Regions from separate parts of the Clostridioides sp. LIBA-6622 genome, predicted to be linked through region 2. Evidence: riboswitches for the same ligand, from Rfam matches in the RefSeq annotation. Region 2 holds a riboswitch; each other region holds the start of a gene.

Region 1 (8,470 bases), 740 kb from region 2:
GTAAATATGAATGAGACAGTAAGAGGTTGTGATGTGTTTGTAGTACAATCTACTAACAGTCCAGTAAATGATAACTTAATGGAGTTATTAATCTTAATTGATGCATTAAAGAGAGCATCAGCAGGAAGAATAACAGCAGTTATTCCTTACTATGGATATGCAAGACAAGACAGAAAAGCTAAGGCAAGAGATCCAATCACTGCTAAATTAGTTGCAAACTTAATAACTGCTGCTGGAGCAGACAGAGTATTAACAATGGATTTACATGCAGCTCAAATACAAGGATACTTTGATATACCACTAGACCATTTATTAGGTGGAACAATATTAGCAGATTACTTCAATGAAAAGAAAATAGAAGATTTAGTAGTAGTATCTCCTGACTTAGGAAGTGTTACTAGATCAAGAAAGTTTGCTAATACTTTAAATGGAGAAGTACCAATAGCTATAATAGATAAGAGAAGACCAAAAGCTAATGTATGTGAAGTTATGAACTTAATAGGTGATGTTAAAGGTAAAAATGTTATACTATTAGATGACATGATAGATACAGCAGGAACAATAGTTAATGCGGCAAATGCACTTAAAGAGTTTGGTGCAAAAGATGTTTATGCTTGTTGTACTCATGGTGTATTATCAGGACCAGCTATTGAAAGAATTTCTAATTCAGAGATAAGTGAGTTAATAGTTCTTGATACTATACAACTTCCTGAAGAGAAAAGAATTGATAAGATAAAGATAAAAACTGTAGCTCCTTTATTTGGTGATGCTATAAGAATGATATTCTCTAACGAATCAGTAAGTAAATTATTCTAATTTATTAGATTTATAAGAGTTGTTTAAAAGGATATAAAACTTTTGAGCAACTCTTTTTTGATATTTTAATTTATATAGCTATTTTTTATTATTAGAAGTATGTATGTAATTTTAGGTAAGGATTATAGTTTAAAACTTAGATGTAGTTAAGTAAAAAATAAGTATAAAAAAACATATAATATTATGAATATTATGAATATAAAAAATATTTAGAAAAAGTATTGAAAAATTTCAGATTATGTAGTATTATGTAAATATAAATAAAGAAAGAGGTGTTTCCAATGGGAAGGTCAGAAGATGAACCCCTAATAATTAAATGATTCAGTCACAATCTAGAAGAAATAAAAAAATCTATTGAAAGTTTATTTATAAGAATTGAAAATAGTATCTATTCTATATCTTTAATGTTTGTGAGAGGGTTCTGGATTATATAAAGTTACTGTAAAGAAAGTAATTTTGCACAATAAGCATATCTGTAAATGAAGAATTTCATTTATATAGTGATTGTGACTGAATCATAATTAAAAGAGATAGAATGTTTATATATAGATGATTTTAATAAAATACTATATTGTAATAGCTTCTAGCTTTCAAATAAATATTAGCAAAGGATGGAAATGACAATGATAAAACTAAATGATAATTTATAAATATCTCCTTACGATATATGATAATTGTAGGGAGATGTTTCTTTTTTTGTATAGTATAAATATTTATAGTAATTGTGTTTCAATATGTAAATTATTGGTATATATAAATAATATAAACTTAGTTGATAAAATTTGGTAACTATTATATAATATAAGTGGATATGTATATATTTTATGCATTACCCTGAATTTAATAAAAATAGAAACGTTGATGTATGTTCTGTGATTTGGGCGCCTTGGGACATATGGAGTTAGTGGTGCAACCGGCTATGGAATTGTATTTATTTATGGATACTTTTATTTTCATAGCATTTTTTGTTTTAAAATGGTTATATGCTAGAAATAAATCTGGTTAGTACGTGTAAATAATTTTACTTAGATTTTTAACCAGATATATTATAAGTAAGTATTAATTAAAAAAATTGAGGGGGAATAAAAATGAAGTTAAGAAAGAATAAAAAAGGTTTCACTTTAGTGGAATTATTGGTAGTAATTGCAATTATAGGTATATTAGCAGTAGTAGCAGTTCCAGCTTTATTTAGTAATATAAATAAGGCTAAGGTAGCAAGTGTTGAGTCTGATTATAGTTCAGTTAAGAGTGCAGCATTGTCTTATTATTCAGATAATAATAAAGTTCCTGTTGATGGTACTTTAAGTAGTTTAAGTGCTTATATGGAGACTCTTCCTGATAAAGCAGATATAGGTGGAGAATATCAATTGCTTTCTGTTGGCAATAAATTAGTATTACAGATAGGTAATACTAAGGATAATAAAGTCGAAGGTGCTACATTAACAAAAGAACAAACAAATAAGTTATTGAGTGATTTAGGTAATAAAATATATAAGAATAAAAAAGATACTGAACTTACTGAGCCATTAGAAAAAGATAATACCGTAAAAAATGGGATTATATATATAGTACTTATAGATAATACTGATATGTAGTATTCATATAAAATGTTTAGATGTATTCAAAAAAGAGTTAAAATTATATACACATTGAGTAAGATATCATAAATTTAATAAAAAAGACAGGAAGAAAATCTTCCTGTCTTTTATACTATTTTCTTTAATATACAATCATAAATGATGATATAATTGAGATAGTAAAGGAGTGAAATCTGTGGCTAAAAAAGTTAGAATAGGAGACAAACTGGTTGAAAAAGGATACATAACAGAAGACCAGCTTAAATGGGCATTATCAGAGCAAAAAAACAGTGGAAAAAGACTAGGAGAATTTCTAGTACAAGAAGGTCTTATAGATAGTAACTTATTAATAAGTGTATTAAAAGAACTTTTGGATATAGAAAGTGTATTTTTAGAAGGAACAGAAATAGACACATTAGCTACAAAAATGGTTCCAGAAAATATATGCAAAAGATATGCGATATTTCCATTCAAAATCGATGGAGACAAGATATGTCTAGCCATGTCAGACCCACAAGATAGAGAAGCAGTTCAAGATGTAAGACGTATGTCAGGAAAAGATGTAGAAATATTTATATCGAGTGCAGAAGATATAAACAAAGCAATAGGTCATGCTTATGCTCATTCAGAAATAAATAAGGCAATGACTGAGTACAACAAGAATAGAACTGGTGGAGTAAGAGAAACAGTAATACTTGAAGAAGATGTAAACGCAGCTCCAATAGTAAGATTAGTAAACAACATACTAGAAAATGCAGTAAGAATGGAAGCAAGTGATATACATATAGAACAAAGCGAAAATTACATGCGTGTCAGATTTAGAATAGATGGTATGCTAAGGGAATATATGAGAATGAACTCAGCGCCATACAAAGCAGTAGTAAGTCGTATCAAAATAATGTCAGATATAAATATATCTGAAAAGAGAATCCCACAAGATGGCAGAATCTATTTAAAAGTAGATAACAAACCTATAGATTTTAGGATTTCTACAATGCCAACTAATAGGGATGAAAAGATAGCCATGAGGGTTCTTGATAAGAGTAATTTTATGGTTAGCAAAGAAGTACTAGGAATAGATGAGCATGGCTCTAAGATATATGACGAGTTGATAAACACTCCTTATGGACTTATATTGGTAGTTGGGCCTACTGGAAGTGGAAAGACAACTACATTATATTCAATGTTAAATCAATTAAATACGGAAAATAGGAATCTCCTAACTATAGAAGACCCTATAGAGTATGAATTACCTGGTGTAAATCAATCTCAAATAAATGAAAAAGCAGGTCTTACCTTTGCTAGTGGGCTTAGAGCTTTTATGCGTCAAGACCCAGATATAATAATGGTCGGAGAGATAAGGGATACTGAAACTGCGGAAATAGCAATTAGAGCTTCTCTTACAGGACATTTAGTTTTAAGTACATTACATGCAAATACAGCAGTTGGAGCAATTTCTCGTCTTTTAGATATGGATGTAGAAAGTTTTTTGATAACCTCATCCGTTTTAGGGGTAATATCTCAAAGACTTACAAGAAAAATTTGTGAGCATTGTAGGGTTTCATATGAAGCAGATATTGGGGAAAAAAAAGCTCTTGGTATTGATATAAATGAATCAGTAACTATTTATAAAGGAGAAGGATGTGAAAGATGCAATAATACAGGATATAAGGGGCGTCTAGGTATATTTGAAATGCTTGAAATAACACCAGAAATAAAAGAGTTAATAGATTCATCTGCCAATCAAAGAGAAATTTTAAAGGTAGCTAGACAACAAGGTATGATTAGTCTAAAAGAGGATATAGTTAAAAAGGTTTTAAATGGAAAGACAACAGTAGAAGAAATGATTAGAATAATTTTGATGACTGATTAAAGGATGATATTATGAAAAGTTTTAAGTATACAGTGATAAAAGAGGATGGGAAAAAGCAAACTGATGTGATTGAAGCTAATGATTTTAATGAAGCAAGAAATTTACTTAGAAAAAGAAATCTTAGAGTTCTCGAAATTAAAGAAAGCAAAAGTAAAAACATACGTGCCTTTAGTAGGAAGAGAAAAAAAGACTTAGGAGCTGACCAGATAAGCCACTTTTGTAGACAGTTTGCTATTATAGTATCTTCTGGCATAAATAGTATCTCAGGCTTAGAAACATTAGCCAGAAGGTCAACTAATGTTACATTGAGAGAAGAAATTAATCGTATAGTGGCAGAAATAAAAATAGGTTCTACTATTGCAGATTCAATGCTTTCATCAAAATCAAAGTTTCCAAAGTTACTTGGTGCTATGGTAGCTACAGGTGAGGCCACAGGTAAATTAGATGAAGTACTAAAAAGTATGGCTTCATTTTATTCAAGTGAACATAGAATTAAACAAAAACTTAGAAATGCAGCGACATATCCACTAATAGTTTTAATTTCTTCATTTGTAATGATTTTTATATTTACAGCATTTATGGTACCTAAGATGGTTAATTCAATTACAACAGTAGGGGCATCTCTTCCACTTATAACAAGAATTGTTATGGGGTTTGGTATGTTTATGAAGAAGTTTTGGATAATAGTACTTCTAGCTATTATATTATCTATTTACCAGTTTAAGAAATATCTAAAAACACCAATTGGTAGAGCACATAAAGATAGAGTCATAAATAAGATACCTATTTTAGGAAAAGGAATAAATTGTATGGTAGCTACACGGTTTTCAAGAGCATTGTATCTATTTGTATCAACAGGATACCCATTAGTTCAAGGGCTTGATTATATTATAGACAGTGTAAATAACACCATGGCAGAAAAGATTTTGGCATCAGCTAAAGATGGAATAACAAGAGGTGAGGGCTTAGCAGAGAACTTAGAGAGATATACATATTTTGATTCTGTATTAGTACAGATGATAGCTATAGGGGAGCAGACAGGGGAGTTAGAGAATATAAGCAGACAGATGGCCGAATTCTATGAGTATGAATCCGAAATTTATTTAAATAGGATGGCATCAATGATAGAACCTGTTTTAATAATTGCAGTTGGTATTATAGTTGCGGTACTGGTTGTATCAATATTTATGCCAATGCTTAGTATATATGATGCTATGTAGGAGGGAAAGGACAAATGAACAAGGTTTATGTATCATATTATGGCGATTCTATTTCCATAGTTGAGGGCAGATATAAACATGATAAAGATAAGTTTTATATAAAAAATTTTAATGCGTTTTCAATAGAGGATATTGCACAAGATTTTTCTAAGGAAAAGTATGCTCTATTGAGATACGCATTAGAAAATGTGAAGTTAAAATCAAGACACGTAGTTTTTTGTTTAAATACAAGAGATGTAATTCTAAAACCCCAAAAACTCCCTAAGATGGACAAAAAGGATTTAGACGGATTTATGAAGCTAGAAATGGATGAGATGATGGCTTTGGAATCAGAAGAATATGTGTTTTCATATGAAGTATCTAGTGAAACATCAGATAATTCAACTGGTGAGGAGTCAAGTTTAAATCTTATCATTGGAGCTATAAAAAAAGAAGAAATAAATGCAATTGTAGAGATAATGCATGAGTTCGATTTAATATTAGATAGAATAGATACGTTATCAACAGCTTATTTAAGAATTCTTAAAAATTTAGATTACAACGATATAATGGTAACAAATATAAGTGACAATAGTACAATTATAAATATATATAAGAAAGATACTTTATTTATTAGTGATAATATACCTATAAGAATAACTGCAAAAGATATGGAAATGCAATTATTAAATGTAGTAGAAGAATCAAAAGGTCTTATGAATTACTATTCGTCAAGAAACTTTGGTAAGGTCACAGATACCATATTAATATTAGGAAAAAGATATTCTAATAAATTGATTTATGAGGCTTTTAGCTCTGCATTTTCAAATTATGTTTCTCAAGGTCTTACTGAGATAATGGATATATCTGATATGATAGCTGGAGATATAGACGAAGATGATATAAATTCAATTGTAGAGCTTCTAGGAAGCATGATAGAACCTAAAGGTAAAAAAGATTTTGAAAATATAAATTTTTTACCAATGAATATACTCAAAAAACAGATGAAAGCCAAACAAGTGAAAAGCATATTGAAAATAGCTCCAATAGTTATTTTAGTTCTTGCTATTCCATATTTATGTTTGATTTTTTCAAATAGTTTAGCTAATAAAGAGCTTGAAAATGTCAATGATGAAATAAGAAATATCGAATCTGCATATTATCAGATTGGAAACATAGAAAAAATGATAAAAAGTAAAACTGAAGAAATAAAAGTATATGATATGTTAATTGGGAAAAAGGTAAAGTGGGAAAATTTATTGGATGATATAGATAAAAATACTCCAAATAGAGTTGAACTAACAAGCTTATCAACTACTTATCAAAATCTTGGAACTACTAATAAAACTGAAAACTCAAATAACAATAAGACTACCACAGATAAATCAAGTAGTAATGAAACAAAATCAAACACTAAAAGTAATAGTGATGGAAATAAAACTAGTAGTGATTTAAATGAAGATAAGACTAAAAATGTATCAGAAGCATTAACAGGGGATAGTGAAACTAATGATACAGATACAGAAAAAGATGATAAAACACCACTGTATGATAAAATACCAAATGTTATAAACATAGAAGGAAATGCTAAAGATTCTTCTTATATAGGTCAATTTTTATATAAACTAAAAGGCTTGTATTATTTTGAGGATGTTAAATTACATAGCATAAAAAGTAACGAAGAAGATTCTAACTATACATTTAGCATGACATTATACCTGAAAGAAGGTGTATTAACTAATGAATAAAGATATATTTAAAAAAGATATAAAAGATATATTCAAAATGGAAGTTAGTCTAAAAGGAATTCTTATAAAAGTATTAATTTTACTGGCTATTTTATCATATGGCTACTTTGGGCTTTATCCTCAATACCAAAAATATGTTGCTACAAAAAATTCTGTAAAACAATCTACAGAAAAATTAAATACATATAAAGAGAAAACAGCTCTTATGCCAAAATATGAAAAACAACTTAAGGAAGTTGAAAGTGAACTGAAAGAAAAAAGTAAAAATCTTTTATATGATATGCAAGATGGTCTCTTTCTAATAGGTTTAGACAAAAAAATGAAAGCGTATAACATAGATTTAACTAGTTATGATGTTGGAAATGTTAGAGAATATGAGCATTTTTATGGTATATCAACAACAATAAGTGTTAGAGGCGATTATAGAAACGTCAAGAAATTAATGGCTTACTTAGAAGAACAAAAAAATGTTACTCAGATATTAGATTATACAATGACTTCATATATAGAGCCAGAAAAAGAAGAAAAAGAAACAATAAGTAATAAGGATTTAATTAAAAATGTGAACATAAATAAAGATACAAAGATATATTGGGTAGAAGGCGAAGATAAATGGCACTTATATAATGATTGTCCATTGATAAAAGAAGGAGAAATTCTAAAAAATGATAAACTTTTAGATAGGTCCACTAGTTATCTATGTAATACTTGTGTACTTAGAGCAGCTACAGAAAAAGAAACGCAAAAAGAAGTTGTAGCCCCAGAAGCAGAAGGTGTAGTGGATGCTACATTTAAATTTATAATGTACACTAAGGATAATACTACTATGATACTTGACACAGATAATCCATCTTCATGGAGACCAGGAAAATATAATCCATTTAAGTCTAGTGCAAAATAAAGTTAAATGGGCTTTAAAGATAGGTGATAAACTTGTACAAAAATAATGAAAAGGGTCTTACCTTATTAGAAATAATCGTAGCTGTATTTATATTGACTATAGTTTTAAGTATTTCTTATAAAGTATTTAATGGGATAACATTAGCAGTAAAGAAGCAACAAATCATTACAGATGCTCAAGTAAATATTAATTTGATTAATAAGTATCTAAATAGGGATTTAGAAAACTGTAAAGAGGTAACCAAAGCTAGTTCAGGTGGTAATTATGAATATAATATAGAGACACCAGATAATATTGTAAAGTATGAAGTTTCTATACAAACTAAAAATAATACAGGAGTATATTCTGTAACAAGA
Region 2 (8,470 bases):
CTTTATGTACGCAGTAAGATACGAATTGATAAAAACTTGCAAACAGAGTGGTGCAAGGTTAGGAAGATTACACACTCCACATGGGATAATAGAAACGCCAATATTTATGCCAGTTGGAACTCAAGCAACTGTCAAATCTATGACACCAGAAGAACTAAAAGAGATTGGCTCACAAATAATACTTAGCAACACATACCATTTATATATGAGACCAGGTCATGAGCTTATAAAAAGAGCAGGTGGACTTCATAAGTTTATGAACTGGGATAAGCCAATACTTACAGATAGTGGGGGGTTCCAAGTGTTTAGCTTAGGGCCTTTAAGAAAGATAAAAGAAGAAGGTGTAGAATTTAGGTCACATTTAGATGGCTCAAAACATTTTCTAACTCCAGAAAAAGCTATGGAAATACAAAATGCGTTGGGGTCAGATATAATGATGGCCTTTGATGAGTGTGCGCCATACCCAGCAGATAGAGAATATGTAAAAAATTCGTTAGAAAGAACAACAAGATGGTTAAAAAGATGTAAAGATGCCCATAATAATACAAACAAGCAAGCTTTATTTGGTATAATACAAGGTGGAATGTATAAAGATTTAAGAGAACAATCAGCAAAAGAGATAACTAGTATTGATTTACCAGGATATGCTGTTGGTGGACTTAGTGTTGGAGAGCCAAAGCCACTTATGTATGATGTACTAGAACATACAACTCCATTTATGCCAAAAGACAAACCAAGATATTTGATGGGAGTTGGTAGCCCAGATGATTTAGTGGAAGGTGTTATAAGGGGTATAGATATGTTTGATTGTGTTTTACCTACTCGTATAGCTAGGAATGGGACTGCAATGACTAGTCAAGGTAAAGTAGTAGTTAGAAATGCAACTTATGCTGAAGATTTTACTCCACTTGACCCTGAATGTGATTGTTACGCTTGTAAAAACTATTCAAGAGCTTATATAAGACATCTTATAAAAGCAAATGAAATATTAGGTGCTAGATTGATAACTACTCATAACCTTCATTTTTTACTAAATTTAATGAAGCAAATAAGACAAGCGATAATGGAAGATAGATTATTGGATTTTAGAAATGAATTTTTTGCAAAATATGGCTATGAAATATAGAGTTTGGACTATTAATTATAATCATTTTAATATATAATATTCAATAGTACTCAAAACTAGAAAAGTAAATTCTTACATAGATATTTACTATATTTTACAAAAGAGTATAATTTATGAAGGAGTGAAAAATTAATGCCACAGCAACAAATAATGATGAGTGTAGGTCTATGGGTAGTAGTAATAGCAATCTTTTATTTCCTAATGATTAGACCTCAAAAGAAAAAAGACAAGCAATTAAAAGATATGAGAGGTAGCCTAAGTGTAGGAGACAAAGTTGTTACAATAGGTGGAATAGTAGCTAGTGTAGCTAAAGTTGAAGATGATGTTGTAATACTAGAGTTAGGACCAAATAGAACTAAAGTTCCATTTGAAAAATGGGCTATAGGTACAGTTAAATCTAAAAAAGAAGAAATAGAAGAAGAGTAAATTAGTAATTTAAAAGCCTTTTCTCGAATATATATTAATTTGAGAGGAGGTTTTTTTTATGGGAAAATCTAATTATATTTTTAAAGGTCTAGGGTATGCGTATATAATAACTTTGGCTGTTTTATTAGTGTATAACTTATTTTTGACATTTACAGATATTGGTGGGGATAATATAACCATGGTTTCATCATTTATAACTACCATTTCTGCAGCTATAGGTGGTTTTTATACTTCAAAACACATGAAAGAAAAAGGTCTTATATATGGACTTTTAGTTGGACTTTTGTACATAGTATGTATTTTTTTAACTGTGTTTTTAGCACAAGAAAAGTTTGTGTTTGAAGTAGGAATGATTTATAAGTTACTGTTAATATCAGCAGCAGGAGGCATTGGAGGCGTACTGGGTGTCAACTTTAAATAGAGTTTATATTAGAGTAGTTTTATGATATAATCAATAGGAAACAATTAGAAATGGAGGCGTTGAAAATGGAAAATAAACATGTAAAAACTTTATCTCAAGCTACTTTAAAGCAAAGTGCTGCAAAAGGTGGATGTGGAGAGTGTCAAACTTCTTGTCAATCAGCTTGTAAAACTTCTTGTACAGTTGCAAATCAAGAGTGTGAAAGATAGAAAATTATTGACTTAGTTATTTTTAAGAGGGTACTTTAAAATGATTCTATTATCATTATGAGGTATCCTCTTTTGTTTTACAATGCTTCTTGTGATAAATAGTAGCATTAAACTTTGTAAAATAGTATTAAATTAGTGTGTATATTTAATTTAAATGTAAAGGATTAATTAGCAAAAATTAGTATGATAGTGTGTTCAAAATGTAAATTTTTATACGTATATTTTTAAACTTTGCATTAGTAAATTATGTAAACACATAAAATATATTGAAAAATAATATTATATATAATATTATTTATATGTGGGAAATACGAATATAAAAAAATTAAAAAACAATATTCGGAGGACATAAATATGTTGAGCAACAAAAAGAGAAGTATGGCAATAGTAATGGCAGGAGCCACAGTTATGAGTGCAGCAGCACCAATATTCGCAGATAACACTGTGTCAGAAAATGTTGATAAAAGTTACACAGTAAGTGCAAAAGATTCTACTAAACTAATTGAAGAAGTTAGAAAAGCATTAGAAATTAAGTTTGAAGAGACAAAAGCAGGAGCAAATGTAAATGATAGAGTTTACGATATAAAAGTAGACAATGTAAATTTAACTAATGCAACTCAATTACAAAACAAAATAAACACATTAGCAGAAGGCCAAAGTTTAAAAGTTACTATACAAGACAAAGGTCATCAAACTTTAGGTGGAAAAGTAGTTGATTATAAAATCGAAAACTACAAAACAGCTCAAGAAATAGTAGATGCAGTTAATGCTTTCAATACAACATTAGCAGAAGATTCTGAGAGCAAATTAACAGCAACAATAAAATCTACAAGCTCAGTTGAAGTAAAAAGAGCAAAAGATTCAAAAAATGTTATTACTATAAATGTAGGAGACCAACATTTAGATTTCTCAAAACAAATAATATCAGAAGAAAGTACTTTTGAAGGCTATGAAAAGAAATATAGTGATATAGAATCAAAAGAATTACATACAATAACAGTTAAAAATGCAGATTTACAAGATGTATCAGCAGAAGATTTATTTGATGGAGTTAGATTAACTACATCAGGAAGACAAATAGTTAATAAAGTTAAAAATGGATATTCTTTAACATTTGAAAATGTAGCTATACTTACTCAAGAGCAAGAAGATAGTGATGATAAAGATAAGCCAGAAAAATCAAGCTTTGATATGGTTTTAAGTAAGACAAATGAAAAACCAGAAACGATAAGCATATCAAGTAAAAACCATAAGTTAGTAAGAGACTTACACAAAGTATTAACTGATGTTAAAGATGGAAAAGAATTAAAAGTAGAAGTTTTATCTGGAGATTCAAGATTTACAACAGCAGTAGAGGTTAGCAAAGAGAGATTCAATGATGGAGCAGCAGAATCAATAGTCTTAGTTGGAGAAGATGCTATAGTTGATGGATTGGCATCAGCACCACTTGCATCTCAAAAAAATGCACCAATACTATTATCAAAGAAAGATTCATTACCATCAGAAATAGAAGCAGAGATATTAAGAGTACTTGGAAGCAACTTATCTTCTAAGAAAATATATATAGTAGGTGGAGAATCTAAAATATCAAAAGAAACTGAAGAAAAACTTGCTAAGTTAGGTGTAAGTAAAGTTGAAAGAGTTTCTGGAGAAGATAGATTTGAGACTTCTTTAGAAATAGCAAAACAATTAAAAGATACATTTAAAACTGCTTTCGTAGTAGGTGGAAATGGAGAAGCAGATGCTATGAGTATATCTGCTAGAGCTGCTCAATTTGGTGCTCCAATAATAGTTACAGGTAACGAATTGGATACTAAAGCTGAGAAGTTATTAAATGGAAAAGAATTAGAAATAGTTGGCGGAGAGAACTCTGTATCAAAAGATGTTGAAAACAAATTAGTTGAGATAGATTTAAATAATAAAGTTGAAAGATTAGCAGGAGAAAACAGAAAAGACACTAATGCTAAAGTAATCAACAAGTATTATGCAGGAGCAACTAAAGCATATGTTGCAAAAGATGGTTATGTAGGTGGAAATGGACAATTAGTTGATGCACTTACAGCAGCACCACTTGCAGCTAGTGCAAAAGCACCAATAATATTAACTACAGAAGAACTTTCTAAGTCACAAGAAGAAGTAGTTGAATTAAGACTTAAGAATACTACTAAGTTAGTACAAATAGGTGAAGGAATAGCTAAAAATGCTATTGAGAAAATAGCAGAGAAAATAAACTTATTTACTAGAAACTAATAGTATATAAAATTTAAATTTGTAAGTTTATTTAGATAATGTTTAGCTAAGTAAGATATAATATAGATAATAAATAAGTATAAACAATTAAAATAGAAACAATGAAAAGATGGTATCTTAAAATAAGTTAAGATGCCATCTTTTTATTGTTTTTTGATTATTATATCTTGTAGTCACTGTATCTTAAAATATCGATTTTAAAAACTTTATATAGAAGACAGTTTATAGAAAATACATGCTTATTAAACTGTATTATTTTGAGTGTATAACTTAATAAAACTTTCGAGACTATTACTTAATTAAAGAAAATAAGTTATAATGTTTTGAATTTATGAATAATAAAAACTTTAACTATATTGTTTGAGTTAAATGGATAACTATGGTATCATATATAAAATATGGTAACAAAATTGTAACTTTTTATTAAGTCTAAGTAAAATCAATATAACAAAATTATAAAAATTAATATTGGGGGTAAAAAATATGAAGAATAGTAGAAAGATATTTGCTATAGGACTTACACTATTTTTAGTAATGGTAAATACTCCTAGAGTAAATGCGCTCACATCAGTTGAACAAATAAAAGGAACTGACAGATATGAGACCGCAGCAAAAATAGCAGACAAACAAAACTATAATACAGCAATACTAATCAATTCGGATAATAGCCTGGCAGATGGCTTGAGTGCAAGTGGTTTAGCAGGAGCATTAAACGCGCCTATTTTAATGACAAAACAAAATCAAATCCCAAATACTACAATGGAAAGATTAAATAAAGCAAAGAATGTATATATAATAGGTTCAGAATCGACTATAAGTAAAGGTATAGAAAATCAATTGATATCTAAAAATAAGGTTGTAGAGAGAATATTTGGTGAAAATAGATTTGATACGAGTGTGAAGATAGCTGAGAAAATCAAAGAAATTAAACCAATCGATAAGGTAATTATAGCTAATGGAATCACAGGAGAAGCAGATGCAATAAGTGCATCGCCAGTAGCAGCAAGAGATGGAGTACCTATAATACTTACAGATGGAAGCAGTGTAGGATTTGATACAACAGGATTAAAGAGTTATGCACTTGGTTCTAGCGAGATAATAAGTGATGAACTGGTTAAGAGTACAAATTCTGTTAGATTGGGTGGAACAGATAGATTTGACACAAATAAAAGAGTTATACAAGAATTTTATAAAGACAGTAAAGAATTTTATTTAAGTAAAGGTATGCAACTAACTGATGCATTGGTAGCTTCTACAATAGCAAAAAATGCACCTGTGGTTTTAGTTGAAAATGGTAGCAATAAGAGTATTTTAAGTGGTGCAGATAAATTGACTGTACTAGGAGGAATAAATCAAAATGTAATCAAGCAATGTATAAATCAAGCCTCACCAAATCAACAAGGATTGTACTATAATCCAAATGATAAGGTATTTAAGGATAGGATAAAGGGAAAAATATATGCTCTTACAAAACAATACAGAAAAGAAAATGGTGTAAGAGAGTTATCTGTAGCAAGTAGATTAGAAGGTCTAGCAAATGACTGGTCTAATTTAATGGCAAATAAAAAGACTTTATCTCATACTATAAATGGTAAAAATTCGTATTCTACTTTTTTGAAATACTTAGATTGGAGTGAGATTAAGTCTGGGTACATTTCTGTTCAAGGGGAAAATATAATTAAGTATAAAATCCCAGACAAACCTGTATATACAAATAGGGATGCAGATGATATAGGAAACTTTATTTTTAATGAGTGGAAGACCAATCCTGAGGAAGGTACAAATATGTTACATAAAGGATATGAGATAATGGGATTTGGGTTAACTATGACAGGTGATAAGACGATATATGCAACACATGAGTTTTATGGAAGATATAAAGAATAAGTATTTATCGAGAGTTAGATATTTTGATAATGATAGTATATATAAGTGATGGAAATATGTAATAAGATAATAATTAGAAAATAACATCTAAGTAATGTATTTATAATGATAAAGAATATTTATATTAACATAATAATATAAATATTCTTTTTTTGTATTTTAATATAAAAAATTTGTACTAAAAAGTTTAAATATAGTATAAAATGGGTATAAAAGCATTGAAAATTAAATGGCAAAATTAGGGAAATCTAATGACGCAAAACTATAGGGATTAAAGCTTACAAAGCCATATCAGCCAGTTGCTAAAAAGAGCAAGTTCTTTTTATTTATAATAAAGATTCTCTTTGAGTGTCTTTTTTTATTGTCTGAAACTATAGCATTTAAATTCATGGAAAATTAAAGATTTATTGAGGGAGGATTGTTATTTCATGAAAAAGGCAATATCTTGTGTACTAGCAGTATCTATGTGTAGTGCACCATTGAATGTTTTTGCAGAGCCTATATTAGAGGGGAAACTAAGGTCAGTTGAAAAATCAGTTACAGAAAAGCTAAAGGGAAATTTAGAAGTGGATTTAAATTTTTCACTTCCAATCAAAAATAATGAATCAGAAAGTATAACTGATATACAACTACAATTAAAAGATAGTAGTAACAATAGTGGGATAATAAAACTTGGAGGTAAAAATTCAGGAAGTATAAATATAGGAACAGATTCTATAGGCTATACTATCAAAAAATTATCTGCCAATAGAAGTGAAGTAAAAGATAAAGATGAAAATATATCATATTATAATATTATGTTCAGTAATTTACCTGTTGGAAAATACAAGGTAGAAGTCTCTGGAAGTGGATTTAAGAGTAAAGAAGTTAAAGATATTGATATATCAAGTTATTCTCAAAGGGTTTTATTAAGTAATAGAGCAAGTGTAGATAATAAAAATAAACCTTTAAACTATGAACTATTCTTAATGGGAGATGTAAATGGAGACGGAAAAGTAGATAAAAATGATTATAATGAAGTTTTAGAAAATATAGATTCAAATAAAAAAGAATATGATTTAAATAGAGATGGAAAGGTAGATATTGCTGACCTAGACTATGTACATAAAAATCTAGGGCAAAATGAAAATGCAAATAGTCTGGAAAGTATAGTACCTACCAATCCTATAGTAGATACAAGTAAAGTAACATTAGAAGAAAATAGTGATACAAATATTCAGGGTACTGTAGAAGATTTGTTTAGTGGAGAAAGTAGTGGAGTTACAATATCTCCAGCAAATAAAGGGGATAAAATATCAGAAGAAAAACCGGCAGTGATGGATATAGCGTTATCAGAAGCACTTGATATGGAAGTTATAAATATTAAAGCTCCTGAAGGGAGTGCTCCAGCAAAAGGAATAGTTGAGGTTACAGATAAAGATGGTAATGTTCAAGAGATTCCTTATGAAAATAAAGAGTATGTAAAAACTTTAAAAGAAGAACAGCAAGAAGAAGTAAATAATAAAGAAGAAAATACAGAGCAATCTGATAATAACTCAGATAATACTCAAGAAGAAAAAAATGATAAAGAAGAATCAAATTCTAATACAAATGAGCAAGAAAACAATAATAAGGAAAGTAATGATAAAGAAAGCTCATCAACTGATAAATCTGATTTAGACAAAGATACACCAAAAGAAGATAATAATATTAGTAAAGATGACAACTCTACGACATCTACATATAGTAGGTCAGCTTTAGAAACATATGCAGATGTTCAAAATAGCGATATAGTGATAAATCTTGGTAAACAAGTAGCAGTGAAAAAGATAACTATAAAAATAACAGCTACAACTGCTAATGATAGAAATCTTGCAGAAATATCTAAAGTTGAGTTTTTAAATAATGTTTATAAAGAAATACCAAAGCCAGATATGAATATACCTAAAATTAATAAAATAGCGACTAGTACTGCTGTTGGAAATGAAAAGGTATCTTTTTATTGGAACAATGAAGTGAATGTATCTGCATATGAACTTATATTAGATACAATTGATAGCAAAGGAAAAGTATTATCAACTAAAAAATTACAAACTAGCAAAAATTCTATAGAGGTTAGAGATATAGATGCGTATGGTCTATATAGAGTTAGTATACAGTCATTAAATGGTG
Region 3 (8,470 bases), 500 kb from region 2:
TAGTCAAATGCACGGTGAGCAGCTAGAGGTCCTGGTCTTTCCATGTTAGTTCCTGCTTTTATTGTTACTTGACCTTTGATGAATATTTCACCTTTGTCAGCAGCACCTGGTCTACCCCACATCATAGTAGTATTTAACTCACCTTCTGAAGAACCGAATTCACCTATTTGAACTCCATTTTCATCTGTACCAGTTAATACCATTACAGCTCCATCTATAACTCTAGTTATACCTGAGCCTAATTCGCCTTCTTCTTTAGTAGCGATTGGTTGTATATCTAATACAGCTTCACTGTAAGTTTCATATTTATCAGGAGTTATTATTTCTAATTTCATATCTACAACTAACTCTTGAGTATCATTAGCTTCTTTACATATTTCTTCAGCTTTTCTGATGTATAAAGTAGTTCCTTCTATTTTAGTCTCATCAGCAAATTCAACTTTATCTATTTTAAAGTGTTTTTTAGTTAAGCTTCTTAAAAGTTTCTTTTCTGCAACTTTTGGAGCTACTTCTGCTGCACCTGCTACTGGAGCTGCAACGTTTGCTACTGGAGCAGCAACTCCTGCTTGACCAGCTACTGATAAAGGTATTTCTAAGCTTATATTTTTACCTTCACCTATGTGTATTTTAACTGTTTCACCTAAAACTCCTGTGCTTACTGGCACTACTGCTTCTAAAGCTGCTGGAGCTTCTTCTACTACTGCTTCTTCTGCTACTACTTCTTTAGCCTCTCCTGCTTTGTATCCTTCTACGTTTTCTGTAGTCATTGGAGATAGCGCATCTAAAGTTTCTTTTAACTTAGCTCCTAGTACTTGACCTATAGTTAATCCATTTTCTGGTATTGTTAATAATCCAGAATCCTCTAAGTCTGCAAATATTGCTGGATCTTCTAAGTTTTCTGGTGCTATTATTGTTCCCGCTTCAAATCTACAACAACATACTGCTGGGTCATTTGCATGGGCTTGAGCTGTTTCTAAAGTTATTGACATAGTATAAAATACCTCCTTACATTATTTTCTTATTTATTATTTTAAATCTCGATTCCTCAACAGGTAACCCCTTAACTGAGGAATCAAGTAAATTAAAACCTACTTAAATAGTTGTATTTTAACTATTATTTTTGTGGTACTACTCCCATTTGAGTAGCAATTGCTAAAGGTATCTCTAAGTTTATATCTTTACCTTCTTGTATGTGTATTTTTATTACTTGACCTGTTGTAGCTTGTGCCAAAGTAGCTACAGGTGCTACTGGAACTTCTACTTCTTCTTCAGTAGACTCCTCAACATCTGTTTCTGCTGTTTTATATCCTTCTACATTATCTGTAGTCATTGGAGATAAAGCATCTAAAGTTTTTGTTAACTTAGCTCCTAATACTTGACCTACTGTTAAATGATTTTCTGGTATAACTAACAATCCTGAATCTTCCAAATCTCCAAATATTGCTGGATCTTCTAAATTTTCTGGTGCTATTATTGTTCCTTCTTCGAATCTACAGCAGCATACTGCTGGGTCATTTGCATGAGCTTGAGCTGTTTCTAAAGTTATTGACATATAAAATGCCTCCTTCTTTTGATTTTTAATTTATATTGATATCTTAACACTTTTAATAATCAACATTTTTACTGTTCCCTACTAACAGCTCTAAGTGTTAAGATTTTTAAACCACGTAAGTCATCAAAATTATTGTTTTTTTCTCATTTGAAGTCACTTTATATATAAGCAATTCCTATGCCAACTTATTAACAAAAAGATTTTTTCTATAATAGATTCTCCTCTTATCGCTATTTTTAGCCAAATATCACATAAATATTTATTTAAAACAGTTTATTTTTTATATATGTAAACATTTTCTCAAACAAAAAAAAGTGTCAATTTATCAACACTTTTTCATTTTTTTTAACACACCTACATACACATCATTGTTACAACCATTGATTTCACTATATTTCAGACTTATATTTATTATTTTGTCAAAATTTAGTCATGTGTCATATTTTAGACACATCTATTTTATATTGGTCTATCTTATAATACAATGTAGTTCTTGGTATATTTAATATTTTGGCTGCTTTAGCTTTATTTCCGTTGGACATTTTAAGTGCCTTTGTTATATTTTTTACTTCAATCTTTTGAGTAGCTTTTGTCAAATCTAAAGGATATTCCTCTTCCTCAATACTCTTATTAGTGGAATCCATCATATAACTTGGTACATCTTCCACCTCTATTCTAGAGTTTTGAGATAAAACAACCATATTTTCAATTGTATTTTTTAATTCTCTAATGTTGCCTTTCCATCTGTAATTTTGAAATATATCTATTACATCTTTGCTAATTGTAAGAACAGATTTATTGTTTTGTTTACATATTTCTTCTAAAAAACTATGAACTAATAATCCTATATCTTCTTTTCTTTCTCTTAGTGGTGGAATCTTTATCTCCACAACATTTAATCTATAATATAAATCTTCTCTAAACTTTTCTGACTTTACCATTTTCTCTAAGTCTTTATTGGTAGCCGATATTATTCTAGGATTTATTTTTATTGTAGTATCTCCACCAACTCTTCTTATTTCTTTTTCTTGCAACACCCTAAGCAACTTAGCCTGCATGCTAAGAGGTAAATCAGCAATTTCATCTAAAAATACGGTTCCATCCTTTGCAAGTTCAAATATACCTATTCTACCTTTTTTACTTGCTCCAGTAAATGCACCTGATTCATACCCAAAAAACTCACTTTCAAATAACTCATTTGGTATGGCACTACAGTTAACAGGTATAAATTGACCTTTTCTTTCACTATAATCATGAATAGCTCTTGCAAATACTTCTTTACCTGTACCACTTTCGCCCCAAATAAATATACTACTATTGGTTCTAGCTACTTGTTTTGCAATCGCTTTCGATTTTTCCAATTTATAACTTTTACCTAAAATTTTATCAAAGCTACCTTTGGATAGGTTTTTAACTTCATTCTTTAAATATTTCAATGTGTCATTTACCTTTTCAAGTTCAAGAGAAAGTATCTTTGCTTCTGTAACATCAACCTCTGTACATACAACACCAATAAATTCTTCCTTATAAAATATAGGATTCGCATGAACTAATGCATACATATTTTCTTTTTTATCCGTAAAATATAAGTCACTCATACCGATTTTACTATTTAATACTTTTTCTGAAATAGTATTTTCCAAAAATTCGTTCATCGGTCGACCGACTATGTCTTCAGATTTTATATCATACCTTTCCTCCATAAACTTATTCCACAATATAACTACACCTTCGTTATTTATAGCACAAATTCCTTCTTTAATTTGTCCTATAATATATTTCAAAGTCAATCCATAGTCTTCTAAATGCATATATAAATAGTCTCTAATATGCTCTTGTTTTAAGACTCCAATAATTTTATTGTCTCTAAGAACAGGAAGAATTCCTATATTTTTCAATATCATTATATCTCTACACTCATCTAAGGTTAAACCTTCACTGACATATATTACATCTTTTTTCATTATAAGTTTTACTGGCTGACCGTCATACTTCTTATGCATGTCATAAAGATTATGTATATCTGTCATAGATATAATACCTTTTAATTCACCAGATGAATCTATTACCATTAGAGTTTTTGTATTGCTTTTTATCATTTCTTTTATTGCATCTTCAATTCTTGTGTCTTCGTCTATAGTTGTAAATTTTGTATCCATTACCTCTTCTACTTTTTTTACTTCTGGTATCGAAAACATAAAGTCCCCCCTTTATAGTAGTACATCATCAAAACTTATTTATATATATTTATTCTAGCATATCATAATAACAATTCATTAAATAATTAATATTAAAATTTATTAAGTTATTAATATACAAATTTCTAATATAAATTCATGTAAATACTAAAATTAACACTTAAATCTATACAAATGAAACCAAATGAATTATACCCTTAGTATATTATTTTTTCAATACTATTTTCACCTTCAAGTTATTTTTCTATTCACAAAACAATTAACATATGTTTTCAAAAAGGTTATACTTACATAAAAAAATGCCTCAAAGTGATTTTAAATCAATTTGAGACAATATATTTTTAAATTTAATAACAAACAATACTTCATATTAATTTTTTGTTCTTTTAGTTTGATATACCAATCCACAAATTGCTATAATGCCAATAAGTACATATGGCACTATTTGAGTTTCATCACCTGTTTTTGGTGATTTTACAACTGTGTCATTTGTTGGTGGTACTGGTGGATTTACTATTGTATTATCTTTTGATGGTACTGATGTATTTTCCACTACATCACCTGATGGTGGCACTGGTGGGTTTACCAATGTATCATCATTTGTTGGTGGTATTGGTGGATTTACCACTGTATCATCATCTGATGGTGGTACTGGTGGATTTATCACTGTATCATCTGTTGGTGGCACTGGTGGATTTATCACTGTGTCATCTGTTGGTGGTGATGGTTTAGGTTTATGACCATTTGAGTTATCATTACCATTATATGGTGGTATTGGTGGATTCACATCTGGGTTTCCATCTGTTGGTACACCTATATTGAAATTAACTTCTTCACCACTTTTTTGTTCTATTGTATAGCTCAATAAATTTTGCTTACTAGCTGGTAGTGTAGATGAGTGGTCTTTTTTTCCAAAATCGAAAACTGTCTTAAAATATTGAATAGCTTTTGGGAAAATATAATCATAAGATAACGCAGATATCTTATCTTTTACATCTGGCTTATCTACACTCTTAAGTTTAAACTTTTGTTGTGTTGAAATTTCTACTTCACCTGTACCTATTATATTTCCATTTTCATCATAAGCAGTTACTCCATCTGGTAATTTCAACTTAACCACACCACTATAACCCACTAGAGCTACAGCTTCTGTTTCGTAAGTTCCATCTTGATTTTTATCAAATTTAATATCAGTTAAACCATTACTTAAACTAGGTTTTCCTGTATCATTTGGCTTTAACTCCTTACGACCAGCTTCTAATAATGCTTCTAAATAAGCTTTTCTATTTATTGCTGCTTCTTTGCCTTTTAGATACTCAGCTTTTTCTTCTTCTGTTTTTGCATCTGCTATAAATCTATCATAAAGTTTTATAGTATTTTGATATAACTTAAGTCTTTCTTGCTCATTCATTTGTCCAAGTGTAATCCAAATTGCATCTTGAGTAACAGAATGAGCCATAATTTCATATTCTTTTCCACCTAAATTAAATTGTTGCTTATATCCAAATCCATCAAACTCAGAACCTGCATATAGTATAGATTTAATTGCATCTTCATTTTGATTTTCTTGACCATTAAAGTCTTCTGCTGGTAAATATGGACTCTTATGTTCACTACTTGGAGATTTTAAATGATTATTATAACAGAATGCAGTTTGGTCTCCATCTTCACCTTCTATTACATATTTACCATCCTTAGAACTTCCACCTATAAGACCTTCTATTACATAATCGAAAGTTAAAGTTTTTGTATTCTCATCAAATCTTATATTAAAATAAGGTCTATCTGAACCATCTGTTTCTTTTAATAAAAAAGTATTCTTTACTTTTGAATTTTTATCATTATACCAAAGACTAGTATTTCCATCCTTTGAAGTAAGTACTTCATTAATTTCTGACTGTCCATCTGTTTTTACATCATTTTCGTCTCCCCAGAAATTATATACAAGCTTATTTATTTGAGATATAGTAAGATTAAGAATATCTTCAATATTCTTATTCAAACTCATTTCTTCTACTTCTAATTCTTCCTCTTCTTGTGATGGTATAATTTCATCTAATGGTTTCTCTCCATCTGGAATTTCTTCTCCTGATGGTTTCTCTCCATCTGGTGTTTCTCCTCCTGATGGTTTCTCTCCATCTGGTGTTTCTCCTCCTGATGGCTTCTCCCCATCTGGTGTTTCTCCTCCTGATGGTTTCTCTCCATCTGGTGTTTCTCCTCCTGATGGTTTCTCTCCATCTGGTGTTTCTCCTCCTGATGGCTTCTCTCCATCTGGTGTTTCTCCTCCTGATGGCTTCTCTCCATCTGGTGTTTCTCCTCCTGATGGTTTCTCTCCATCTGGTGTTTCTCCTCCTGATGGTTTCTCTCCGTCTGGTGTTTCTCCTCCTGATGGTTTCTCTCCGTCTGGTGTTTCTCCTCCTGATGGTTTCTCTCCATCAAGTATTGTATCTTTTCCACTTACTTCGTCAGCATAAGATATTATTGGTGCAAATGCAGTAAATGCTATACTAAAAGCAATTACTAAACTAACTATACTTGATTTTTTAATTTTTATTTTCAAGATTTTCCTCCTATTTATATTTATAGCAGGTTGCACTACTAACTCCATATATCTTTTAAGTGCCCAAATTTAAGATATACTTCACAGTTTCTATAAATAGGTTTTTAGTAATTTTTATGTCTGTAATACTTTTTATTTTTTTGTAATACTTTTTATTTTTTAAGTGCACTCTTTACGAACATTCTAAAATTATTAGCAAGAGACAAAAACTTATTTCCACACTAAAAAAGATACTTTAGAGTATCTTGAGATAATACAAAAAATCTTAACTCTATTGGATAATTGACTCAATTCAATTTTTATATGTCAATATGGCCACATATCTGAGTTTGTTTTTGTCTAATATAATTTTAATAGCTATTGCCACTATTATATAGTATATATTATATTTTGTCTATTTTTTCCATATTATTTATATTATTCGTTAATGTTATCGACATATCACAACAAAAAACATCCTTGAAAATAATTTTAAAATTTTTTCCAAGGATGTTTTATTATATATTTTTATATTATTTTATTTTTAATCTTACATCACCTTTTATTCTTCTTATTAATGGGTGATTAACTGTTCTCATTACATGGTCAGTAATATGATATACACCTAATTTTAATTTTGGTGCAGAACCCATTACTGTATTACTACAGTCAGTACAGTTTCCGATTAATATAACTTCTGCTCCAGCTTTCTTAAATTCTATACATTTTTGAGCTTGTCCTGGACAGTGTCCTGGATTTTCACATTTTAATGCACCTTTAATTTCTTGAGCTTGTTTACATTTTTGAACTGATACTATATCAGTAACTCCCATTTTAGCTGCTATGTCTCTCATTCTTTCTTCATTAGGTCCACATGCACAGACTAAAAGACCCATTTTTCTCTTTTCATTAACAAATGGCATAGTAACGATTATACCACCACTAGTTTTAGTTATTGGAGTATCTAAAGTAGTAGCTTTACCAGTGAAAGGTCCTCCTAAGATTATTTCACCATATTCACCTTTTATTCCACCAGCTCTTTCAATTAATTCTCCAACAGTAGTTCCGATTGGCACATCTTCAAATACTATAGATTCTTTTCCACTGTTTAATTGACCAACTACAGTTACATTTTTAGATATAACTGGTCTTTTTTTCTCAACAGCTTCTACTATTCTAGTTAACGTTTCTACATTTATTACTACTGCATTAGCTTCTGAAGGTAATTGAGTTGGCTCAAGTAATTTACCTAGAACATCTCTTACTATCGCTCTCTCTTCTCCCATTGGGTACATGTCAACTAGTTCTGCAACTTCTATGTTATCTCCTGGCTTTATTACTTTCTTGAATGCTGCTATTGCTTCTGGATGCTTGCTTTTTATTGCTAGCATACCTTTTCCAGCATTAGTAACTTCCATAGCATACTTTATACCTTGGTAAACTATTTCTGGTCTTTCTTCTATTTCTTTTATGTTATGAGCTAATAAAGGTTCACATTCAGCAGCATTTGCTAATATTGTTCCACCTTTTAAATCTATGTTTAATTTTATATGAGTAGGGAATCCTGCTCCACCCATTCCCACAACTCCAGCTTCTTTAATTAGGTCAAGTATACCTTCTCCTTTTAATGGTTCAAAAGTATCATCTTGCACTTCATCAGCTTCAATTACTATAGCTTGGTCATTTATTTCACTTATTTTTCCGCTAACACTGGCATAAATATTTGCCCCTAATCCTGCTGGTTCTGCGATTAGAGTTCCTTTTTTTACTACATCTCCAACACTTACTACTGGCTTATCTGGACCACCAACGTGTTGTTTTAATAAAATAGAATATAGTTTGTTCAACTAGTACGCCCCCTTAAGTATATTAATTTTTTTTATAAGCTTGTTCAAATAATGTTAATGTTGTTTTTCTATTACAATGTCTTAACATATTGTTTATTTCTATAGAACATATCGATTATTAACAAAGCAATTTCTATGCCAACTTTTAAACAAACTTATACCCTTTGAAAATACTATCTTACAGCATCCATAATTTCTTTTAGACATTTAAACTCATTTTGAAAAAGTCAATTATTAGACACTTTTTTAATCAATTTAATCTATAATTATTGATATCGCATACATGCATAAAAAGTGTCAATAAATAGACACCGTCTTTTTATCGACACTTTTC
Region 4 (8,470 bases), 1.1 Mb from region 2:
AAATTTACCTGATTTGAATGTTTTATACTTTAAAAGAGTTTTTTGTAATAACTCAAATACAACATCAATCTTCAGATTATTTGGTATACAATCATCATATAAAACATCAGAAAAACTTTTTTCATACTGAACTAGAAACAATTTTATCACTTCATTAAATATTTCATCTTTTGATTTAAAATAGTGATAAAACATACCAACTTCACCACCTACACTATCTAAAATCATTCTTATAGAAGTATTTTCATACCCATGTTCTAAAAATAAATTAAGTGCATTATCAATAAGTTCATCTCGTTTACCACCATTTAATATTCGTTTTCGTGCCATTTTTATATCTCCTTTTAAACAGAACATTATTCCGATTAAATTATATCATGCTATAAAATAAACATCAACAGTTGGCAAAGTGATATTCTTTTTAATAAAATTTCTTCTTTTTCCTTTTAATAAATATTAGTACAATTAAAACTATAACAATAAATATAACCATTATTGAAAATATCAATCTTGATAGAATATTATGTCTTCTTATGCCTTGATTTTTATGTTTATTTAAAGTTCCATGTCCATAATTTTTAGTTCTTATCATTCTTTTTTTCAATTTTACTCTGCTTTTACTAGACCTACTACGTTTATGTTTACTTTTAGATTTAATAGTTTTAAATCTAGTATAATTAGATTTATAATTCTCTTGTGTTGAAGAAATGTATACACCAGAATCAATAATAGCTTCTGCATTAACTTGTAATGGATTTATAATACTAATTATAAGTAAAAAAGATATGGCTAACCCAATCAATGTTTTCTTTTTTTTCATATTTTCCCCCTCATAAAAATCTTATATCTAATTTATTATAATATATATGAAACTAAAAATTACAATTTTTTTCAAATTTATTATATATTCTCTTATCTTTAACATAATTTTTATTCCATCAATTCTTTCTTTTATTAAACTTTTTTAAATCAATATTAATTTATGATACTTAACATACAAAATACACGCTAAGCTTATTTTTACTTAAATCTTCCATTTAAAATTAAAATTACTTAATTAATTTATTCTATTTAATATTATAATAATGTTTTTTACAAAAGAAAAAGAATCCCATGAATAGGATTCTTTTTCTGAAATTTCTTAGTATATTTAAAGCTTACTAGTATCCAATTATGATAAACTTAAACATTCTTCTATGTATTGATTATATACATATCCAGAATATCTGTTTCCATTTTTATCAATATTAACTCTTGCCCATTTGCCCACACTATAACATACTTCAACCTTAAAACCATCAGGAATTGTAGTTATAATTCTAGAGTCTAATGTTCTATCATTTCTAAGTTCTAAACTTAAACCATTAGTTCTTATATTTCCTACATAATTCTTTTTTCTGTTTTTTATCATGTCATTATTATTATTTTTTTTAGCATTGCTAAATTTTTCTAGATATTTATAAAGTAACCAACCTTTGTCATAATTACTTTCAACTTCTGCCCATATTCCATCAACACATTTTAATTTAACAATTTTACCTTCTGGTATACTTTTCAACTTCATACTATTTATGTCTGGTCTTTCCCTTAAATTTAATTTAATCTTAGTCTTAAAATTGATGCTTGATTCGCCAAATTTTTTTAACATTAACTCAGATATCATCTTAAGCCCTCCTCTTGCCAAATATTAAGTTATTAAAAATATATAACTTTAAAAAATACTTTTAACAAAAAGAATTATTATCTTTTTGGCAACTGGCTGACATGACCTTTATTATATAAAGATTTTAGTCCCTATAGCTTTGCGTCATTAGATTTATCTAATATTGCCTATATCTGAATAATAACATAATTTAAACAATTTAAAAATGATATTCTCTCAAATTTTATATTAATTAAATATAAATTAAATTTTTAATTAATAATAACCAAAAAATATCTTTATATTTATTAATTTAATTATTGTTCTTCATAATTCATCCAAAAAATAGTAATTTATATATGATACCTCTACTTTTAACAAATCTTTTTCAATAAATATCAATATATCAAAATAATCAATAACTTTTTACATATTCAATTAATCTAAAAAATTATTAATTAATAGAGCCTAAAAATAATTTATATTAATTATTCCCTTTTTAAAATTTTTACTAATCTCTTTTATAGTACCTTCTCTTTAAAGGCTTTATCATAAGACATGTATATTTTATTTTTTAAATGACTTGACAAAATAAATATATTATAATATTATCATTATAGACTGACGGTCAGTTTATATCTTATATATCTATAACTGCTATGAACTAAATCTAAAATATTCAATATAAAATTTTTAAGAAATGAGGATTATTTATGCTAAAAAGAATATTATTAAAAGATTTAACACGAAATAAAGTAATAACAATTACTCTATTTATTTTTATTTTACTTGCATCAATGTTAGCATCTAGTGCAACAAATATCGCTATAAAACTCACTGATTCAGTGACTGCCTTGTTTCAAAAATCTCAGACACCACATTATGTCCAAATGTATTCTGGTAAATTAGACCAAGAAAAAATTGATAAATTTTCAACTAAAACTCCATATGTAAAAAAACAGCAAACTACTGAACTTTTAAATATAAATGGAGCTAATATCTTTCTAGGAGGTAAAGGAGAAAGTCAAGCTAATAGTGTACTAGAAAATAGTTTTACGAAGCAAAACAATAAATTTGATTTTTTATTAGATATGAACAATCAAATAATGCAAATAAAAGATGGAGAAATAGGAGTTCCTGTATATTACATGAAGCAATGCAATTTGAAAAAAGGAGACACAATAAAAATTATTAATGGTAATTTCTTTATAGAATTTACAATAAAAGACTTTATACGTGACTCACAAATGAACCCTTCTCTTGTTACTTCAAAGCGTTTTTTAATCAGTGATAATGATTGGAACATGTTAAAGTCTAATCTAGGAGAAAGTGAATATTTAATCGAATTTCTATTAAATGATATAAATAAAATTAGTGAGTTTGAGGCACTATATCAATCAACTGAGCTCCCTCAAACAGGTACATCAATAACTTATTCTATTTACCAACTACTAAATTCTGTGTCTGATGGAATTGTAATTGCTATTGTTATCTTAATTAGTATTCTTCTTATTATAATTTCTATTTTATGTTTACGATTTACTTTAATTACAACAATTGAAGAAGATTATCGAGAAATTGGTGTTATGAAGGCTATTGGTATTCAAAATAATAACATCCAAAAACTATATTTGATAAAATACCTTTTAATTGCATCTTTTGCAAGTTTTCTTGGTTACATACTCTCATTACTTATAGAACCTTTTTTTACAAAAAATATTTATATTTATATGGGAACAGTAGATAAAACCATTTTTAGCATTCTTATTCCATTTATAGGTTCAGTTCTTGTATTTTTAAGTGTTATATTCTTTTGTAAAATTATTCTTAAAAGATTCAAAAAAATATCTGTAGTTGATGCATTAAGAGGTAGCCATTCTACTAACTTGGTAAAATATGGTTATATCTTTCAACTACACAAAAATAAAATAACAGATACTAACATATTTTTGGGATTAAATGAAGTGGTAAAAAAATTTACTGTCTATGGGTTGCTTTGTTTTGTATACATGATTTGTATTTTCCTTATGATTGTACCAATTAATTTTTTAAATACTATTCAATCACCTGAATTTATCACTTATATGGGCGCTGGCAAGAGCGATATTCGCATTGACTTACCTCAAACAAAACAAACTCAGCATCTTTTTAATTCCATATTACAAAAAATCAGCGATGACAATGATATAAAAAAATATGAATCCTTTACAACAAGTTCATATAAAATAAAAAATAAAGATGGTAAAGTAGAAAATATTAAAATAGAAAATGGAAACTTTGAAACTTTCCCACTGACATATGTAAAAGGTTCTGCTCCAATTAAAGAAAATGAAATTGCATTATCCGTTATAAATGCAAATGAACTAAAAAAAAGCATTGGAGATACATTATCAATTTTCTCAAAAGATAAAAAGGTAATTCTAACTGTTAGTGGTATATATCAAGACATTACACATGGTGGTAAGACTGCAAAAGCTATGCTACCATCTAGTGAAGATAATGTTCTATGGCATATTATAAATTTAAATCTAAAATCTGGAGTCAATGTAGCCGATAAATTAGAGCAATATAGCATAAGTTATTACCCTGCTAAAATTACTGATATGAATAATTATATAAATCAGACATTGGGCTCTGTTATCAACCAGTTAAGACTTGTTATAAAATTAGCTATTGTTATATCTATTGTAATTTCTTCACTAATTACATCAATGTTTTTTAAAATGCTCATAGCTAAAGATACACCACAAACAGCAATTATGCTTAGCTTAGGATTTTCTACTAAAGATATACGCATTCAATATATTACTAGAGCTTTACTAGTACTTATAATTGGAACTATTTTAGGTGTTGTTATGGCAAATACACTTGGACAAAAAATATCAGGATTACTACTTTCTGGTATCTCCAATCTCCAATTTGTAGTAAATCCATTAATTGTATATGTACTTTGTCCATCAGTTTTAACTCTCACAGTATTTACTACAATTATATTAATTAGTAGAGAAATTAATAAAATAAAAATTATGTCTATTATAGAATAAGGAGTATGTTATGAATAATATTATAGAAACTAAAAAAATTATTAAAGAGTATACTATTGGTAAAGGAAATGTACAACAAGTTTTGAAAGGAATAGATTTGTCAATTAAACATGGTGAATTTATATCTGTTATGGGTGCTTCTGGCTCTGGTAAATCAACACTACTACATAACATAAGCGGAATGGATAGATTAACTTCTGGTACAGTCAGATTTTCAGGTGAAATGATTTCTAATATGTCAGAAGAAGTATTATCAAAATTTCGGTTAAAAAATATGGGTTTTATCTTTCAGCAAAGTAATTTACTTAAAAATTTAAATATATTTGATAACATAATTATTTCTGCTTACTTAAATAAAGAAAAAAGTCGTCAAATAATCAACGAACAAGCAACAAGACTTATGGAAAAAATGAATATTCTAGAAATAAAAGATAAAGATATTACTCAGGTCTCTGGAGGTCAACTTCAAAGAGCTTCTATATGCCGTGCTTTAATTAATAACCCAAAAATTTTATTTGGAGATGAACCCACAGGTGCACTTAACTCCAAGTTAACAAATGAAATAATTGATATTCTTACAGATATTAATCAATTAGGTACAACTATTATGATTGTAACTCATGATGCTAAAGTAGCAATAAAGACAGAACGAGTACTATTTATGTCTGATGGTATGATTGTTGGAGAAATTAAATTAGGCAAGTTTAATAATAATAATTTAAAAGAACGAGAAAATAAACTAATAAGTTGGTTATCAGAGTTAGATTTTTAAGTTTATTAAACTGTTCACTTTATGTACTTTAAAGCTAATGACTTATTCAATATTTGATGCTAAAATATAATTAATAAAATTTAATTATAGGTGATTGCATTATGAATATTACTAAAGGCATAACTTTACTCTTAACATTATCAATTGTAATATCATTAGCAGGATGTTCCCCAAAAAAAAGTGCTAGTGAAGTAGCAAAACAATATATTGATAGAATGAACTCTGGCGACTATGAAACAGCATATAGTTTATTAAGTAAAGACAGCAAGAAAAAAATTATTTTAGAGAATCTTGAAGAATTTCAAAATATTTTAGTTGAAACAAAAAGAATAATTAACTATAAAATAGGTAAAGAGAAAACTATAGAAACGTACAACTATGATGGTAAAGAGTATAAAAATGTGGTTAAATTAGAAGAAACTTTTGAGATAAAAAATCTTCTTTATAAAAAAGATGAATCTTTAAAGGTAAATAGATACTTTATAGTAGAAAATAATAAATACAAGCTCTTGTTATACGAAGATTTTAAAAAAGAATTTGGCATTAATAGTATGGATTTTGCTCAACTTAAACTTGATGATCATGGACTGGAAATCTTTAAAGAGGTCGACATCATACTAAAAAAAGCTATTACTATTAATCCTACTGATTCAGACCTTTATTATGCACAAGCATGTAATTACATGCGTTTTGATGGGTATCCTGATTATCCAAATGCAATATACAATGCTTTGAATTCAATTAACAAATCTTTAAAATATATAGATAAAAAGGACTCTGACTACAAAAAAAATGCAAGTAATATATATAACTTAAAAGGAGTTATACTTATGTTTCATAGAAGATTTGATGAAGCTCAACAATATTTAAATAAAGCGTTATACTTTAATAAAGATAATGAAGATTCAAAACTTAATCTTAATACATTAAAAAATAATTTAATGTAAGCATTTAATTTTTAGCTATATAAATCATTCTTATATATGGTTAACTGCTAAATCATAATTTATGTGAAACTAATTACAATTTTAAACGATAAAGACTTATTGCTATATAAATATTACTCTATAACAATAAGTTTTTTTATTTAAAAAGAAAACACAATTTTTAAAATTTAGAAAAACTTGATTATGAAAATTCAGATTAAAAATCTTGATGATTTTTCAATTATATTATTAACAGGATATTAACTAATTCGCTCATCTAAAGTTAGATGCTATTTATTAAGAGCCCTATACTATGTATACAAAGACATATACATAATCTAAAACATTAAAATACAATCAAATAATAAAAAAGAAGGTATAAAGAGCTACCCTCAAGCTCAATATACCTTATAAATGTCTAAACTTCATTTTTTACTAATTTTTCTATATCTTTGATAATATGTTCTTTAGATTTTTTTCCAGCTATAGCATCAAAAATTGCAACAGCCTTTTTCTCCCCAAACTTTTCTGCTACATCATTAAAGTCTAGAAATCTAACACTTTCTTTTGGTTTACCAAACATATAACACCTCTCATACACTTTTATATATTTATTATAACTTCTATATATTTATTTTTCACCAATAAACGTTAGACAAATTAGTTCCTTTATTTTTTTAGTCTGATTTTACTTTCAAAATTCTTAACAAAAACAGTTTATTCTACTCTATAAATAAAAATAGACAATTTAATTTGTAGTAAACTTGATAATAAAATACAATAAATAAAACTTTATTTAATCTATTTGCCAAAACTTTTTATTAAAATTTATATGAATTATAAAATATATATTACATGGAAATATAAATATATAAATACAATTATTCCAATATTCAATTTATTTTAAATAATAAAAAATATAACATATTTAATCAACACTATATAATTCTTAATATAGCCTGTAATAAAAATACTCTAAATCTTAAAAGTATTTTCGAATTTTTGGATACAACTAGGAAAATTTAATAAAAATATAAAATCATAAGAATAAAATTTAGTATAATTTTAAATAACTCAATGCTACAAATATAAATAAATTATTGCTATTAAAGTTATATGTCAAACTCTTCTAAAATCTTTACCGCAAATCTTGCATTTGGATATGTAATAGAGCCTCCACCAATTACACCTATTTTTATTGCTTCTATAATTTCATACTTACTTGCCCCAGAATTAACACAACCCTCAATATGGCAACAAATACATTCATCACATCTACTTAAAATAGAAATAGCTAATCCTATTAGTTCTTTATTTTTTTTACTTATAGCTCCTTCTGAATAAGTCTTATCATCAAGGCTTCCAAATACTCTAAAAAATTCATCTGTGTCACTTAATTTTTTATTGTAAAATTCTCTATATTCCTTCATTTCTTTAGTATTCATGTTATACCTCCTATATTTATAAATAATTTCTTATAAGAGTAGCACACTATACTTATACTTTCAACATTAAATACAAATTTTCAACTTATATTCAACAAACTAATTAATATAAGTTATTAAAATTTTGAATAAACCATATTAATTTCATTAAATAATATTTTTTCAGAGCTAAAACAAATATCTTAGTAAATTTTTAATTATATATTTCAGCTCTGAAATGTATTATATTTATCTAAATATTATGGTAATAATTGATTGTATTAGTTATTTCTAATTGAAGCTCTATATAGCAAATAAGAATATATAAATGGAAATATTACAATTACAAAAATTACAAAGATATTATAAAAAGGGATACTCGTAAAAGCATTAATAATTAATAATATCCCACCAATAATCCAAATCCAGCCAGCTAAATGATGTGTCTTATTCCAATTGTCTTCATCATTAAGAGCCCATGGTGAAACTATTCCCATAGAATAATTTTGCTTACATTTAGGAAGATAATTTCCAAATAAAATAACTAATATTCCTAAAATCAATCCTGTATAAAAATTAAAATCCAAACTAATTCCTGTTGAATACAAAACCATCATTATTTGTAAAATGACTGCAAGTATAGCAACCCCCCATTTTGATAA

Evidence for each region. Region 2 has a riboswitch for cyclic di-GMP ahead of ACTG47_RS15245 (M60 family metallopeptidase). Riboswitches for the same ligand answer to the same signal wherever they lie in the genome.
Region 1: linked by a shared signal. The riboswitch ahead of ACTG47_RS18600 (type II secretion system protein) and the one ahead of ACTG47_RS15245 (M60 family metallopeptidase) in region 2 are both predicted to bind cyclic di-GMP.
Region 3: linked by a shared signal. The riboswitch ahead of ACTG47_RS17525 (Cys-Gln thioester bond-forming surface protein) and the one ahead of ACTG47_RS15245 (M60 family metallopeptidase) in region 2 are both predicted to bind cyclic di-GMP.
Region 4: linked by a shared signal. The riboswitch ahead of ACTG47_RS10365 (SH3 domain-containing protein) and the one ahead of ACTG47_RS15245 (M60 family metallopeptidase) in region 2 are both predicted to bind cyclic di-GMP.

Annotation. Positions count from the first base shown of each region.
Region 1 is NZ_CP196998.1:3,982,707-3,991,176, reverse strand. Features, by position in the region: gene ACTG47_RS18605 (ribose-phosphate diphosphokinase) at 1-816, shown strand, start outside; cyclic di-GMP riboswitch class II at 1,659-1,744, shown strand; gene ACTG47_RS18600 (type II secretion system protein) at 1,905-2,411, shown strand; gene ACTG47_RS18595 (GspE/PulE family protein) at 2,590-4,266, shown strand; gene ACTG47_RS18590 (type II secretion system F family protein) at 4,278-5,486, shown strand; gene ACTG47_RS18585 (PilN domain-containing protein) at 5,501-7,213, shown strand; gene pilO (type 4a pilus biogenesis protein PilO) at 7,206-8,114, shown strand; gene ACTG47_RS18575 (PilW family protein) at 8,138-8,470, shown strand, end outside.
Region 2 is NZ_CP196998.1:3,245,837-3,254,306, reverse strand. Features, by position in the region: gene tgt (tRNA guanosine(34) transglycosylase Tgt) at 5-1,126, shown strand; gene yajC (preprotein translocase subunit YajC) at 1,259-1,552, shown strand; gene ACTG47_RS15265 (TIGR04086 family membrane protein) at 1,611-1,973, shown strand; gene scfA (six-cysteine ranthipeptide SCIFF) at 2,039-2,182, shown strand; gene ACTG47_RS15255 (cell wall-binding repeat-containing protein) at 2,537-4,432, shown strand; gene ACTG47_RS15250 (cell wall-binding repeat-containing protein) at 4,916-6,319, shown strand; cyclic di-GMP riboswitch class I at 6,541-6,626, shown strand; gene ACTG47_RS15245 (M60 family metallopeptidase) at 6,748-8,470, shown strand, end outside.
Region 3 is NZ_CP196998.1:3,747,852-3,756,321, forward strand. Features, by position in the region: gene prdA (D-proline reductase (dithiol) proprotein PrdA) at 1-989, opposite strand, end outside; partial or broken gene ACTG47_RS17515 (D-proline reductase (dithiol) proprotein PrdA) at 1,130-1,552, opposite strand; gene prdR (sigma-54 dependent transcriptional regulator PrdR) at 1,990-3,750, opposite strand; gene ACTG47_RS17525 (Cys-Gln thioester bond-forming surface protein) at 4,121-6,310, opposite strand; cyclic di-GMP riboswitch class II at 6,326-6,411, opposite strand; gene prdC (proline reductase-associated electron transfer protein PrdC) at 6,823-8,136, opposite strand.
Region 4 is NZ_CP196998.1:2,143,051-2,151,520, forward strand. Features, by position in the region: gene ACTG47_RS10355 (TetR/AcrR family transcriptional regulator) at 1-330, opposite strand, end outside; gene ACTG47_RS10360 (hypothetical protein) at 422-820, opposite strand; gene ACTG47_RS10365 (SH3 domain-containing protein) at 1,172-1,663, opposite strand; cyclic di-GMP riboswitch class I at 1,748-1,841, opposite strand; gene ACTG47_RS10370 (ABC transporter permease) at 2,356-4,686, shown strand; gene ACTG47_RS10375 (ABC transporter ATP-binding protein) at 4,697-5,458, shown strand; gene ACTG47_RS10380 (hypothetical protein) at 5,560-6,405, shown strand; gene ACTG47_RS10385 (hypothetical protein) at 6,803-6,967, opposite strand; gene ACTG47_RS10390 (carboxymuconolactone decarboxylase family protein) at 7,497-7,829, opposite strand; gene ACTG47_RS10395 (SdpI family protein) at 8,090-8,470, opposite strand, start outside.